DNA from 3 places in the Reella acinonychis genome. Region 2 is predicted to be linked to each of the others. Evidence: riboswitches for the same ligand, from Rfam matches in the RefSeq annotation. Region 2 holds a riboswitch; each other region holds the start of a gene.

Region 1 (4,638 bases), 520 kb from region 2:
ATCCGCCTAACCAACCAGATGCACCATAAACACCAAGGATACCGAAAATAGCAACGAGTGAAGGTAATACAAAGGTCAATGAAAATAATCTGAGTAAGACACTTTTGCCCTTAAAACTTTGATAGAAAAAAGCGCGGGCAAATAGTAATCCAATAATCAGAGATAACAAAGCTGATAATGAGGCTTGAGTTAAGCTAAAAGAGATAACTTGATAAATATAAGGATCTTGCCATACACCTTGCAAAACGTTGTCGCCAACTTGCCAAACCGCGCGCAAGCTAGAAAAATAAACAGACAATAAAATAGATAAAACGATCAAGGCAGCAATATAATGCTGCCAAGATAAACGCGGTAAATTTTGTTTAACGGCAATCTTTATTGACTTAAAATCGATTGCCATGCCGATGTCCATTGCTTAATGTTTTGCTCTGTTACTTTTTCTGTATTCAGGCTTTTCACCTTAAACTGTTGTTGTTTTAATGCATCAAAATGTGGCTCTACTTCTGTTGCAATCACAGAAAGCATGACATTTTTCTGACTAATCTCTTTTTGTGCTGCTGGTGATAGGACAAATTGGATAAATTGATCCGCACATGGATTATCATGCCTTGCAATTTTCGCCATAGTATCCACTTGATACAAAGCTCCTTCACTAAAATCAGTGGCAACATATTGATCAGTTTTATCATTAAGCACATGGTAAATTGGCGAAGTATTGTGACTAAATACTAGATCTGATTCACCTTTGAGGAATACACCGTAAGTTTCGCTCCAACCTTTACCCACTGTTACCGTATGTTTCGCTAAGTTTTTCCAAGCTTGTTCAATTTTATCTGCGGGATAAACCACATTCATCCAAGCTAATAAACCACGCCCCATACTGCTAGTACGAGGATCTTGATAAATGATGCGCAAGTCCTGACGCTCAACTAATTCTTGCAAACTTTTTGGTGGATTTTTCAATTTGTTCTTATCATAAATAAAGGCAAATTGACCAAACTCATAAGGAACAAAAGTTTGATCTTGCCAATCAAATGGTAGTGAAAGTGCGGTTAAATCTACTGATGTTTTTGCAAATAATCCTGTTTTTTGTGCAGCTTCCATTTGGAAATTATCCAACCCTAACACAACGTCCGCTTTGGTTTTCTTTCCTTCTAAACGAAGACGATTTAATAAAGTATTTCGGCTATCGAACACTTGATAATTCACTGAACATTGTGGGAATTGTTTTTCAAACAATTGTTTCACTTCTCCACCCGGTCCCCATTCAGAACCAAAAAACTCTTCAGAATACACATTGACAGTGGTGCTATTAGCAAGTACAGAAGTGGAAAATAAAGAAAGTGCGGTGATAAAACCATATGTTTTGTTAGACATAAAAAATCCTCTAATCAAAAATTAAAGGAATTTAAGTGCGGTCAAATTTTGTTAAAGTTGACGTTTCTCAAATCCCTACGCTGATATTAATCGGTTCAGGTTCAACGGGTATTTTCTCAGCCAATGAATATTAGCACCCCGATGAGAACGGTTTAGTGTAAGTGTTTTTGCCCAAACTTAGCAATAAAAATCTATACCTTAATTCGTCTTTTAGGTAAATTCGCAATACCATCCCAAACTAAAAGCGCAACGGCAATAAGTAAACAGATCATTAAAAGGTAAGAATCGCTTTGTAAGCTTTCACCAATTAAGAAAGAAACACATAACATGAAAAAAGGTTCAAAATATCCTAATAATCCCAATAAATTAATAGGTAAACATTGGCTTGATAAAATATATAACCCCAGTGCTAAACCACCTACAGCACCAAGCAACGCAAGCCAGAGATAGATATGAGGATTTTGACTTTGAATCCAAACCATATCCGTTTGGGAAGCAAAATAAATTGAAGCGGGTACCAGTAACAACATTTCAAAAATAAAACTGGATAAATGCAGCACATTAAAATATTTTCTTACAGCAAAATAGACGGGATAGCCAATACAAACCAAGCCCGTTTCCCAAGAGAAAACGCCCGTCAAAATCACTTTACTTAGCACGCCGATAGCTGCAAATAAAACCGAATAAGTCTTTATTTTAGACATCCGTTCTTTATAGAAAAAACGCCCAATTAATACCATAATTAAAGGCATTAATAGATAACCAATTGAAACCTCAATGGCTCGATTATGTACAGGCGCCCATACAAATAACCACATTTGCACACCCATAGTGGCACTTGTAAAAAGCAGAACAATAAATAAGCGCGGTTGATTTTTTACTTGGATTAAAAATTGAAAAAAGGCTTTGTGCTGTTTCAAGCTGTAAAGTAGCACAGCTAGAAAAGGTAAGGTCACTAACGTTCGCCAGCCAAATAACATTTCGCCTTCCAGCGGTTGTAGCACCGTAGAAAGAAAATACACAATGCCGAACAATAAAGAGGCAATGATAGAAAACGAAATCCCTTTAATCATATATTTATAACCGTTCTAATTTTGCTAAATGCGCAATAAGCCACTTAATGCCTTGACCTTGGAAGGCGATTTGTAATCTAGTGTTGTTATCCGCACCTTCGACATTAATAATGGTGCCTTGGCCAAATTTCTCGTGGCGCACTTTTTGTCCTGCTTTCCAACCACTATTTTCGTCCACAAAAACTCGGCTAGAATTCACCGCACTTTGATTGTAGGCGCGGGTTACTGTACCACGTAAACGCACCGCTTGGATACATTCATCAGGCAATTCACTAATAAAACGCGAAGGGATATGGCGTTCTTCTTTACCATATAAACGGCGGCTTTCAGCATAACAAATAGTTAATTTTTGTTTTGCTCGTGTAATGCCCACATAAGCCAAACGACGTTCTTCTTCTAAGCGCCCTGGTTCCTCTAAGGATAAGAAACTCGGGAAAATGCCCTCTTCAACTCCTACCATAAAAACACGAGGAAACTCTAACCCTTTCGCTGAATGTAAGGTCATCATCTGAACACTTGCTTGATGCGGATTGGCTTGTTCTTCGCCCGCTTCCAATGACGCGTGCGTCAGAAATGCAGTTAAATCAGACATATCTTCCGCATCATCAGGTTTAATAAATTCTCTCGCTGCAGACACTAATTCAGCTAAGTTCTCAATACGTACTTCGCCTTTTTCGCCCTTTTCTTGCTCATACATTTGATATAAACCAGAATGTTTAATCACAAAATCGGTTTGCTCAAATAATGGCATATCCATACTATCTTGGGCTAATGAATTGATTAATTCCACAAAACGTAATAACGCGGTGGCTGCTCGCCCTGCTAACATATTCTCTTGCATCGCAATTTGCGTGGCTTGCCACAGAGTGACTTCTCGCTCTCTGGTCAGTTGACGTAAGGTATCTAAAGTGCGGTCACCAATTCCTCTGGTTGGTGTGTTAATCACACGTTCAAACGCAGCGTCATCATGTCGATTATTAACTAAACGTAAATAGGCCAAAGCGTCTTTAATTTCTTGGCGTTCGAAGAATCGCATTCCACCATAAATGCGATAGGGAATTTGCGCGCGAATTAATGCTTCTTCTAGCACACGAGATTGGCTATTGCTACGATAAAGCACTGCACAATCATCTAATTTACCACCATCTTCTAACCAAATTTTAATTTGCGATGATACAAATAAGGCTTCGTCTAATTCATTAAATGCCGCGTAAATTCCCACAGGATCACCCTTATCGCCATCCGTCCATAAATCTTTACCTAAACGGTTGTCATTATTAGCAATCAGCTCATTTGCAGCTTGTAAAATATTGCCTGTGGAGCGGTAATTTTGCTCTAAACGAATAGTTTGAGCTTGATGGAAATCATCTAAAAAATGCTGAATATTTTCAATTTGTGCACCACGCCAACCATAAATTGACTGGTCATCATCGCCTACAATCATCACATTTGTGTTCTGACCGGCTAATAATTTGATCCAAGCATATTGAATTTTGTTGGTGTCTTGAAACTCATCCACCAGAATTTGACGAAAACGGCGTTGATAGTTTTGTAAAATGATGGGTTTGGTTAAAAAGAGCTCATAAGCTCTCAATAGAATTTCAGCAAAATCCACTAAACCTGAACGATCGCAAGTATCTTGATAAATTTGATAAATTCGAACCCACTCTTTCTCTTGCCGATCATTCATATGATCAATTTGATGAGGTCGCAATCCTTCATCTTTTTTCTGATTGATATACCAACAAGCTTGTTTAGGCGGAAATATTTTTTCATCGTAATGATGTAACTTCAATAAGCGTTTAATTAAACGCAATTGATCTTCACTGTCTAAAATTTGGAAATCTTGCGGTAAATTTACATCAGCATAATGAGCTCGTAATAAGCGATGAGCAATGCTGTGGAAAGTGCCGACCCACATACCAAACAAACTATGTTGTGAATATTGCGCAAGGGTTGATTGAATACGATGACGCATTTCAGCCGCAGCTTTATTGGTAAAAGTGACCGCCATAATACCACCTTCCGAAATCCCTTCTACTGCTATGAGCCACGCAATACGATGAGTAAGCACACGCGTTTTTCCAGAACCCGCGCCAGCCAGTACCAAATAATTGCCTAAAGGTGCTGCCACCGCTTCACGTTGCTTGTCATTTAATCCATCAAGAAGTTGCGAAATATCCATCAT
Region 2 (4,638 bases):
GCGAATAATCCATTCCCGTGTTTCGTGGATATTCCGTCCTGTGGACAAGTCCATCACTGTATCCGCACCCCAACGGGTTGCCCACACCAGTTTTTCCACTTCTTCTTCAATAGATGAGGTCACTGCAGAGTTACCAATATTGGCATTGACTTTCACTAAGAAATTACGCCCAATGATCATCGGTTCTAATTCAGGGTGATTGATATTACAAGGAATAATCGCACGCCCTGCCGCCACTTCTTGTCGCACAAATTCAGGGGTGATTTTATCAGGAATATTTGCACCAAACGCCTGCCCCAAATGTTGTTGCAAAAGCACCGCACTTTTCACTCGCTCACGCCCCATATTTTCACGCAGAGCGATAAATTCCATTTCAGGGGTGATAATGCCTTGTTTGGCATAATGCATTTGCGTCACACATTTGCCCGATTTGGCACGTCGCACTTGATGTTTCAGTTGAAAACGCAGTTCGTCCAAAGTGCGGTCATTTTGGCGTAAATTCGCATAATCGGAACTCAACGCCGACAATTGCTCCGTGTCATCACGTTCAATGATCCAATTTTCACGACAAGCAGGAATGCCTTTGGTGACATCAATCTCTTTTTGCTCATCACCATAGACGCCAGCGGTATCATAAATAGGAATGGATTCGTTCGGCTCATATTGCGGATTATTTTTATCGCCGCCCACCAAAGTTGGACTTAAATGAATTTCTCGCATCGGCACTTGAATATCTGCCCGAGAACCTTGCAAATAAAAGCGAGAAGAATTGGGGTGTTGATGCCCTTTTAAATTATGAATAAAGGCTTGTGCCGCTTCACGTTTTTCACGGCGAGTAGTAACTTTTGACATAAGCAAATACCTTTTTTAATGGAAGAAAGTAAATTGCTTGTTGAAGTGAGGGGTAAATCATCGTATAACGTCTGTTTTGCAAAAATGCAGGCGACATACACAAAAGTGCGGTTTAATTTTGATGAGTTTTACTTGTTTCCCTACGCGGGTGTTAGCCCAACAGGTTCGACGGATCCCAATATGGTCTCAGCTCGAAAGCACTCCGACAAGATTGAAAAAGTATAAATTAAAATAGCTTAAAAAGCGATCAAAAAATCCTCGTGATAATAACACGAGGATTTTGATGATGTGCTTGACTAGCGAGTTAGCTTAAATTACGCCAATTCTGCACGTAATTTTTTGGTCACTGCCACCATTACTTCTAATTGAGCAATGGTTTCTGTCCAGCCACGGGTTTTTAAACCACAGTCTGGGTTGACCCATAAACGCTCTTTTGGCACCACTTTCAACGCTTTGCGGAGTAAGTGTTCAATTTCTTCCGCTTTTGGCACGCGTGGACTGTGAATGTCGTACACGCCTGGGCCGATGTCGTTCGGGTATTTGAAATCGCCGAATGCGGTTAATAATTCCATATCTGAACGTGACGTTTCAATCGTGATTACGTCGGCATCTAAACCGGCAATGGCTGGTAAGATGTCGTTAAATTCAGAGTAACACATATGGGTGTGGATTTGCGTGTCATCTTGTACTCCCATATAGCTTAAGCGGAACGCTTCGCCTGCCCATTGTAAGTACGCATCCCAGTCGGCGCGTTTGAGCGGTAAACCTTCACGGATTGCTGGCTCGTCGATTTGGATCACTTTGATGCCTGCTTTTTCTAAGTCTAATACTTCGTCAGATAACGCCACACCGATTTGTTTACATACGGTTGAACGTGGAATATCGTTACGCACGAATGACCATTGTAAAATGGTGACAGGACCCGTTAGCATCCCTTTCATCACTTTTTTGGTTAAGCTTTGTGCATATTGTGACCAACGCACAGTCATTGGCTCTGGACGAACCACATCACCGTAAATTACTGGTGGTTTTACGCAGCGTGAACCGTAGCTTTGTACCCAACCGAATTTGGTAAACGCAAAACCGTCTAATAATTCACCGAAGTATTCCACCATATCGTTACGCTCTGCTTCACCGTGAACAAGCACATCAAGGTCAAGTTCTTCTTGGCGACGCACCACATATTCGATCTCTTTCTTCATTGCTGCTTCATAATCAGCAAGGCTTAAATCGCCTTTTTTGAAGCTCGCACGAGCGTGGCGGATTTCCGTGGTTTGTGGGAATGAACCGATGTTGGTAGTCGGTAGAAGCGGTAAGTTCAACCACGCATTTTGCTTCTCGATACGCTCTGCAAATGGTGACTTGCGTTGGTCAGCATTCGCTGGCAAGTTTGCTAAACGCTCTGCCACTTCAGGGCGGTGAATTTCTTTAGAATTTGCACGCGCGTCCGCAGCCGCTTGGCTTGCATCTAATTCTGCTTTAATGGCATCACGACCTTTTTCAAGCGCAGTTTTTAATACGTTTAACTCTTGTACTTTTTGTAATGTGAAGGCTAACCAGCTGTAAAGTGCAGGGTTTTTCTCTTGTAATTGAGTTTCAACGCTTAAATCAAATGGCGTGTGAAGTAATGAACAGCTTGGTGCAATCCATAAGCGTTCGCCTAATTTTGCCTTTAACGGCTCAACCACATCTAATACTTTGTTTAGGTTCGCACGCCAAATGTTACGACCTTCGATCACACCCGCTGAAAGTACTTTGCTGTAATCTTCAAAGGCAGCAAGTTGCTCTGGGGAACGGATTAAATCTAAGTGTAAACCGTCTACGGGTAAGTCTTTTAACAGCGCAGCGTGTTCTGCCACTGAACCAAAGTAAGTCGCTAATAATAATTTTGCTTTCACTTGGTCTGCAAAGGTTGCGTAAACTGCTTTGTAGGCTTCTACCCATTCTTTTGGTAAGTCTAAGGCAAGGGCTGGCTCGTCGATTTGGATCCATTCAGCACCTTCAGCCACTAAGGCATTTAAGATTTCTACATAAACTGGCACTAATTTGTTTAATAAGTCAAAACGGTTGAAGGCTTCGCCTTTTTCTTTCCCTAACCAAAGGAATGTTAATGGACCGACGATGACTGGTTTGAATTTGTGGCCTGCCGCTTTTGCTTCACGAATTTGTTGTACATAGTGAGCTGGGTTGGCTTTGAATTCGGTTGTTTTTTGGAATTCTGGTACAAGGTAGTGATAGTTAGTGTCGAACCATTTGGTCATTTCGATCGCAAATTGCTCTTTGTTACCACGAGCTAATTGGAAGTATTGATCAAGGGTTAAATTTTGGCTATCGAACCCAAAACGAGCTGGGATCGCACCTGTTGCCACTTGTAAATCTAAAATGTGATCGTAGAACGTGAAATCGCCCACTGCCACGAAATCAGCATTTGCATCCGCTTGGTGTTTCCAGTTTTTCTCACGCAACGCTTTGGCTAAATCTAATAAATCTTGCTCACTTAATTCTTTACGCCAGTAACGTTCTTGGGCAAATTTTAATTCACGCTTTGCACCGACACGTGGAAAACCTAAAACGTGGAATGTTGTCATAGTAATATCTCCTATCTTTTGATTAATGATTTAGACGTCTAAACATCTGTTTGATAGGATAATGCGCTAAAATTACTATTTAATCAAATTCATATTTTTCATTTTATTTATGAATAATTTTAATGATGTAGTTTAAAAAAGTGCGGTGAAAATTTATGATTTTTTCACCGCGCTTGTGATGTTAGAAAGTGTGCCAATCGCCGTTTACTGCGGTACCAATAACTTTAAATTGGTTAGTAAATGCCGTTAAGTTAGCAATTTTTCCTACTTCAATGGATCCTAAATGATCATCTACTTTGATGGCTTTAGCAGGGTAGTAGTTGCACATTCTTAAGGTTTCATCAAGCGGAATGCCTACGTGCTGAACAACATTGCGAATTGACTCGATCATTGTGATTGCTGAACCACCGAGCGTGCCATTTTCATCGACGCATTTACCATCACGCACATAAACGGTTTTGCCAACGAAAATAAATTTGTCAATGTTTGCGCCAGCTGGTGCAACAGCATCAGTAACTAAGCACAGTTTTTCGCCTTTTGCTAATTTATCAATACGAATATTGCCGAAAGTTACATGCAAACCATCTGCAATAATGCCTGCATAAACTTCTTCAGAATCCAAAACTGCGCCTACAACGCCCATATCGCGTCCAGAGCTAATTGGAGACATTGCATTATGCAAATGAGTTGCAAAGGTCGCACCTTTCGCGATGGCTTCTTTGGCGACGTCATAGCTTGCATTGGAATGGCCAATGGAAACGATAATACCTTTTTCTACAAATTCAGGAATATATTGTGCCGTTGGATTTTCGGCTGCCATAGTGATTTTAGTAATCACATCAGCGTTATCAAGCAAAAAGGTTTTCATTTCTTGGCTGATTTCACGAATATATTCTTCTCGGTGAACGCCTTTTTTTGCCAAACTTAAATAAGGTCCTTCTAAATGCAGCCCCAATGCTTGATTTTTATGGGTTGCTAAATAATCTCGCATTGTTTTGACCGCACTTTTTATATCTTCATCTGGTGACGTAATTAAAGTTGGCAAGTAGCTAGTTGTCCCTGATTTTAAGTTGGTTTTTTGCATAATCTCAAGGGTTTCGATGGTTGGTTCTGTATTGAAGGTAACGCCACCACAACCATTGAGTTGTAAATCAATAAAGCCAGCAGTGAGATTTGCTCCTTGAAGATCGATACGTTG
Region 3 (4,638 bases), 740 kb from region 2:
AAGATCTGCTTGTCAACAGCAATCCAGAAGAGTTTGATCCTAATGCACAACAGGCTTATCTGCACCTGGCAGAACATGGCGTGTTTTTACTGAAAAAAGAAGCCTAAAGATAAAAGTGCGGTGAATTACACCGCACTTTTTCTTTGTTTTTTACTTCGCCATTTTGGTTTCTTGTAGCCAATGCTCAGTTAAGCGTTTCGCTTCTTTATCAGAACCAAAACGAATAAAATCAATATCGATTAATTTCAATTCTGTCGGATTACTGGATTTTGGTGAGATTTCCGCATGAATATTGGTTGGAAGCTGATAAGAATCTGCATTTCGCCACATCATTTCTTGTGCTTCTTTATCTAACGCAAAATCAACAAATAACTTCGCATTATCTAAATTACGCGCACCTTTAAGAATACTAATTGCGCCTAAGGTATAGCCTGCACCTTCACAAGGTATAATGCCTTTTACTGGAGCGCCTTTATCTTTTTCGCGTATATAGCTGTGCATAAAGCTCACATCAACACCGACTTCACCCGTCGCCAATTTACTAGTAGCTAAACCACTTTTGCTATATTGCACCACGTTGTTATCCAATTTTTTAAAGAATTCAAAAGCTTTTTCTTCGCCCCAAAGTTGAACTAATGTGGTTAAAAATGAATAACCTGTGCCTGATACGCGCGGATCAGGATATTGAATTTGATCTTTAAAACGAGGATCCACTAAATCAGCAAAACATTTTGGCGGTTCAATCCCCAATTTTTCTAATTTTTCTGTATTGACCCCAATAGCAAGTTCCATTAAATAAATAATCGAACTATATTCACCTAGTTTTTCTGTTAAATGCTTAAATCTAGGCATAATTTCTTTTTGCTTAGGAGAACGATATTTCTCTAACAAGCCTTCACCAGCGGCTTGGAAATGAGGCTCTAAGGTGCCGCCATACCATAAATCCGCTTGTGGATTCTCTTTCTCCGCTTTAATTTTACCTAGAATGGTACCCGTACTATTACGCACGAACTGTGCATCTACGTTATATTTTTCTGCAAAACGTTGCACAATTTTTTCACAGGTCGCATTTTGCATGCTGCAATAGACGGTTAAGCGCCCTTCTGCTTGTGCTGGCTGTGAAAGCATAAATAATGATAAACCACAAAGTGCGGTCAATTTTAGACTTGTTTTGTGAATGGATGGAAAAGTTGTCATGAATTTACTCCTCGTTTAAGTGAAAAGAAAACACAGACTAACCACTAAACGAAAAGAAAGACATAATGATAGAAAAGATAACGATATTTATCTCTAATTAGTTCCCTACGTCAGCGTTAACTGTATCAGGTTCACGGGTATCATCTCAGCTGAACATTGTTCAGCACCCCGACTAAACGCCACAACTATAAAGCTTAATACACCATTTGTAAATAACTTATACGCATTCATCTGTAACATGATACAATTCGGCAAATTTTCGTATTCTCTGTAAGGTAACCCAATGACAGAACAAACCTTTATCTTAGGTAAAGATGCCGCGCTTGAAGAAAGTATCCATAAATTTCAACAAAAATTAACCGCACTTGGTTTTGATATTGAAGAAGCCTCCTGGTTAAATCCTGTTCCAAACGTATGGTCTGTCCATATTCGTGATAAAGATTGCCCGCAATGTTTTTCAAATGGTAAAGGGGCAAGTAAAAAAGCAGCATTAGCTTCCGCATTAGGCGAATATTTTGAACGTCTTTCTACTAACTATTTTTTCGCTGACTATTATTTAGGTAAAGATATTGCTGAAAGTGATTTTGTTCACTACCCTTCAGAAAAATGGTTCCCTATCGAAGATGAAGATATGTTACCAGAAGGAATTTTAGACGATTATTTACTCGGCTATTTTGATCCCGAAGGTGAATTGACACCTGATTTATTAATTGATTTACAATCTGGCAACTATGATCGAGGGATCGTTGCCTTGCCTTATATTCGCCAATCCGATCAGAAACCCGTTTACATTCCACAAAGCATTATTGCTAACCTATATGTATCGAACGGCATGTCGGCAGGCAATACCAAATATGAAGCTCGCGTTCAAGGATTATCTGAAGTATTTGAACGCTATGTAAAAAATAAAATTATTGCCGAGGCAATCAGCTTACCTGAAATTCCTGCGGATGTTATTGCACAATATCCGAGTATTCAAGCATCCATTCAAACATTAGAACAGGAAGGTTTCCCAATTTACTGCTACGATGCCTCTTTAGGCGGTAAATACCCAGTTATCGCAGTGATTTTATTTAATCCAAATAATGGCACTTGTTTTGCTTCCTTCGGTGCGCATCCAAATTTCCAAGTTGCATTTGAACGTACAGTAACGGAATTATTACAGGGTCGTAGTCTCAAAGATTTAGATGTCTTTGCTCCCCCTTCTTTCAACAACGATGATGTGGCAGAACATGCGAATTTAGAAACGCACTTTATTGATTCAAGCGGCTTAATTTCTTGGGATCTCTTTAAACAAACTTCAGATTATCCATTTGTTCATTGGAATTTTTCTGGAACAACGGAACAAGAATACAATAATTTAATGGCCATATTTAATGCGGACAACAAACAAGTTTATATTATGGATTACAACCACTTAGGCGTGTACGCTTGCCGAATTATCGTGCCTTCCATGTCAGATATTTATCCAGTTGATGATTTAATTTATGCCAACAATAACGCAGGGATGGATTGGCGAGAAATCTTGCTCGATTTACCGCACTTTCATCATGATCAAGACACTTACCAAGAGCTATTGGATGAATTAGATGAACAAGGAATTGATGATGCAACCCGAGTTCGTGAGTTTATTGGTATTGTGGCGCCCCCTAAATCAGGTTGGTCAACCTTACGTATTGGCGAACTTAAATCAATGCTTTATTTAGCCTTAGGCGAATTAGAGTTAGCATTGGAATGGGCAAATTGGACATATAATATGAATAATTCCGTATTTACGCCAGAACGTGCTAATTATTATCGTTGTTTAATTAATACAATCGAACTTTTCCTTGATGAAGAACGCCAACCTGAACAGTATTACCATGCATTTGGAAAAATGTACGGAGAAACAGCTAGAAATTCGGCTTGGGCTGCTGTATCAGAACAAGGAAATCCATTCTACGATTTATTAGCTGATGACGAGCACTTACAACAGCTACGAGCACACCAAAAACTCTTAAATGCGTATGCAAAATTACAAAAAGCAAAGCGTGAAAATGGGTGATAAATTTATTTCAAAACTAAAAAATATGCAGTATCCTAATTTTTAGAAAAAATTATCATATTAATATAAGAGTAAAACTATGCAAGCATATGAAGCCACAGACAAACAAATAGTAATCGCTTTAGCTGCTGATTTAAACTATTCTGAGCAAGTTATTACATTAATTAAATCCGTTTGCTACCATCATCAAAATGTGAAATTCTATTTGTTAAATAAAGAATTTCCTGATGAGTGGTTTCAAGTCCTGAATAAATCGTTAAATAAAATAGAATGTCAAATTATAGATGTAAAAGTCATTACAGATATATTTGATGGATTTACCGTTCTAAATAGAATTACATCTCCAACTTGTTACCGATATTTCATCTCAGATCTTCCAGAAGATAGAATTCTTTATTTAGATTGCGATATTGTTATTGACGATAATATCGACGAATTTTATAGCATGGATTTCAAAGATAATTTAGTAATGGCTACTGAGGACCCTTACACAAATTCAAGTAAAGTTTCACATTCTTATGAAGACTTCCCTGATATGAAACCCTATTTTGGAGCAGGTGTTTTATTAGTTAACAATAAGTTATGGAAAGAACAAAATATTACAGCTACACTTTGCGAATATACATTAAAGTACCCAAACTTAATTTACCTCGATCAGGATGTGCTAAATATCGTATGTAAAAATAAATGGGGAAGTATAAACAAAATTTATAATTACCAACTACATGCAAAAGTTGTTCTTAGAGCTGCCAATATGTTAGAGGAACTGGCTGAATTTGATAAATTAGCTACTCCACCTAAAATCATACATTTTACGGGTCCTTATAAACCCTGGTTAAATATAAAAGATGAAGTAACGCCCGAATTTAGAACAAAATATTGGTTCTATAATGGACTAGAATGGTCTGATATAATTCAGAAACATATATCATGTTAGATAAAAAAGACCTTTGAAACAATCAAAGGTCTTTTTAATTGAGATATTGATTAGCTTATAAAGCTGAAACATTTAATGTTGAGCCACCAACGATACGAACTCGCGTACCTGGTTTTGCCAACTTAGCATCATATTTCTGAACAACAACAATTTCTTTGCCGTCATCTTTTTTGATTACCATCTCTAATGAATCAACTTGGCTCGCTTTTTCTTCAATTTTGCTACCAACTACAGCACCAGCGATAGCGCCAACAGCAGTTGCAATTGCTTGACCAGTGCCACCACCGACAGTAGAGCCAAGAATACCACCAATAGCACCGCCGCCCACAGAACCAAGTACGCCTTGGTTATCTGCTTGAATTTTAACAGAACGAGCAGAAACAATTGTACCATAAGTAATAGAGCGAGCTTCTTTTGATTGCTGACCAGAATAAACGTCACCGCTATAAATATCTGTGTT

What was found. A riboswitch is a leader RNA that binds a small molecule or an ion and turns the genes downstream of it on or off. The one in region 2 is predicted to bind thiamine pyrophosphate.
Region 1: linked by a shared signal. The riboswitch ahead of thiB (thiamine ABC transporter substrate binding subunit) and the one ahead of thiC (phosphomethylpyrimidine synthase ThiC) in region 2 are both predicted to bind thiamine pyrophosphate.
Region 3: linked by a shared signal. The riboswitch ahead of ACUXZ4_RS05235 (ABC transporter substrate-binding protein) and the one ahead of thiC (phosphomethylpyrimidine synthase ThiC) in region 2 are both predicted to bind thiamine pyrophosphate.

What each region holds. Positions count from the first base shown of each region.
Region 1 covers NZ_CM128256.1:1,253,574-1,258,211, reverse strand. The annotation lists gene thiP (thiamine/thiamine pyrophosphate ABC transporter permease ThiP) at 1-400, opposite strand, end outside; gene thiB (thiamine ABC transporter substrate binding subunit) at 376-1,377, opposite strand; TPP riboswitch at 1,432-1,528, opposite strand; gene rarD (EamA family transporter RarD) at 1,569-2,450, opposite strand; gene uvrD (DNA helicase II) at 2,455-4,635, opposite strand.
Region 2 covers NZ_CM128256.1:1,770,070-1,774,707, reverse strand. The annotation lists gene thiC (phosphomethylpyrimidine synthase ThiC) at 1-852, opposite strand, end outside; TPP riboswitch at 972-1,067, opposite strand; gene metE (5-methyltetrahydropteroyltriglutamate--homocysteine S-methyltransferase) at 1,167-3,440, opposite strand; gene nagA (N-acetylglucosamine-6-phosphate deacetylase) at 3,622-4,638, opposite strand, start outside.
Region 3 covers NZ_CM128256.1:1,031,997-1,036,634, reverse strand. The annotation lists gene fbpC (ferric ABC transporter ATP-binding protein) at 1-107, shown strand, start outside; gene ACUXZ4_RS05235 (ABC transporter substrate-binding protein) at 151-1,197, opposite strand; TPP riboswitch at 1,283-1,378, opposite strand; gene ycaO (30S ribosomal protein S12 methylthiotransferase accessory factor YcaO) at 1,481-3,241, shown strand; gene ACUXZ4_RS05225 (glycosyltransferase family 8 protein) at 3,321-4,178, shown strand; gene ACUXZ4_RS05220 (outer membrane lipoprotein) at 4,234-4,638, opposite strand, start outside.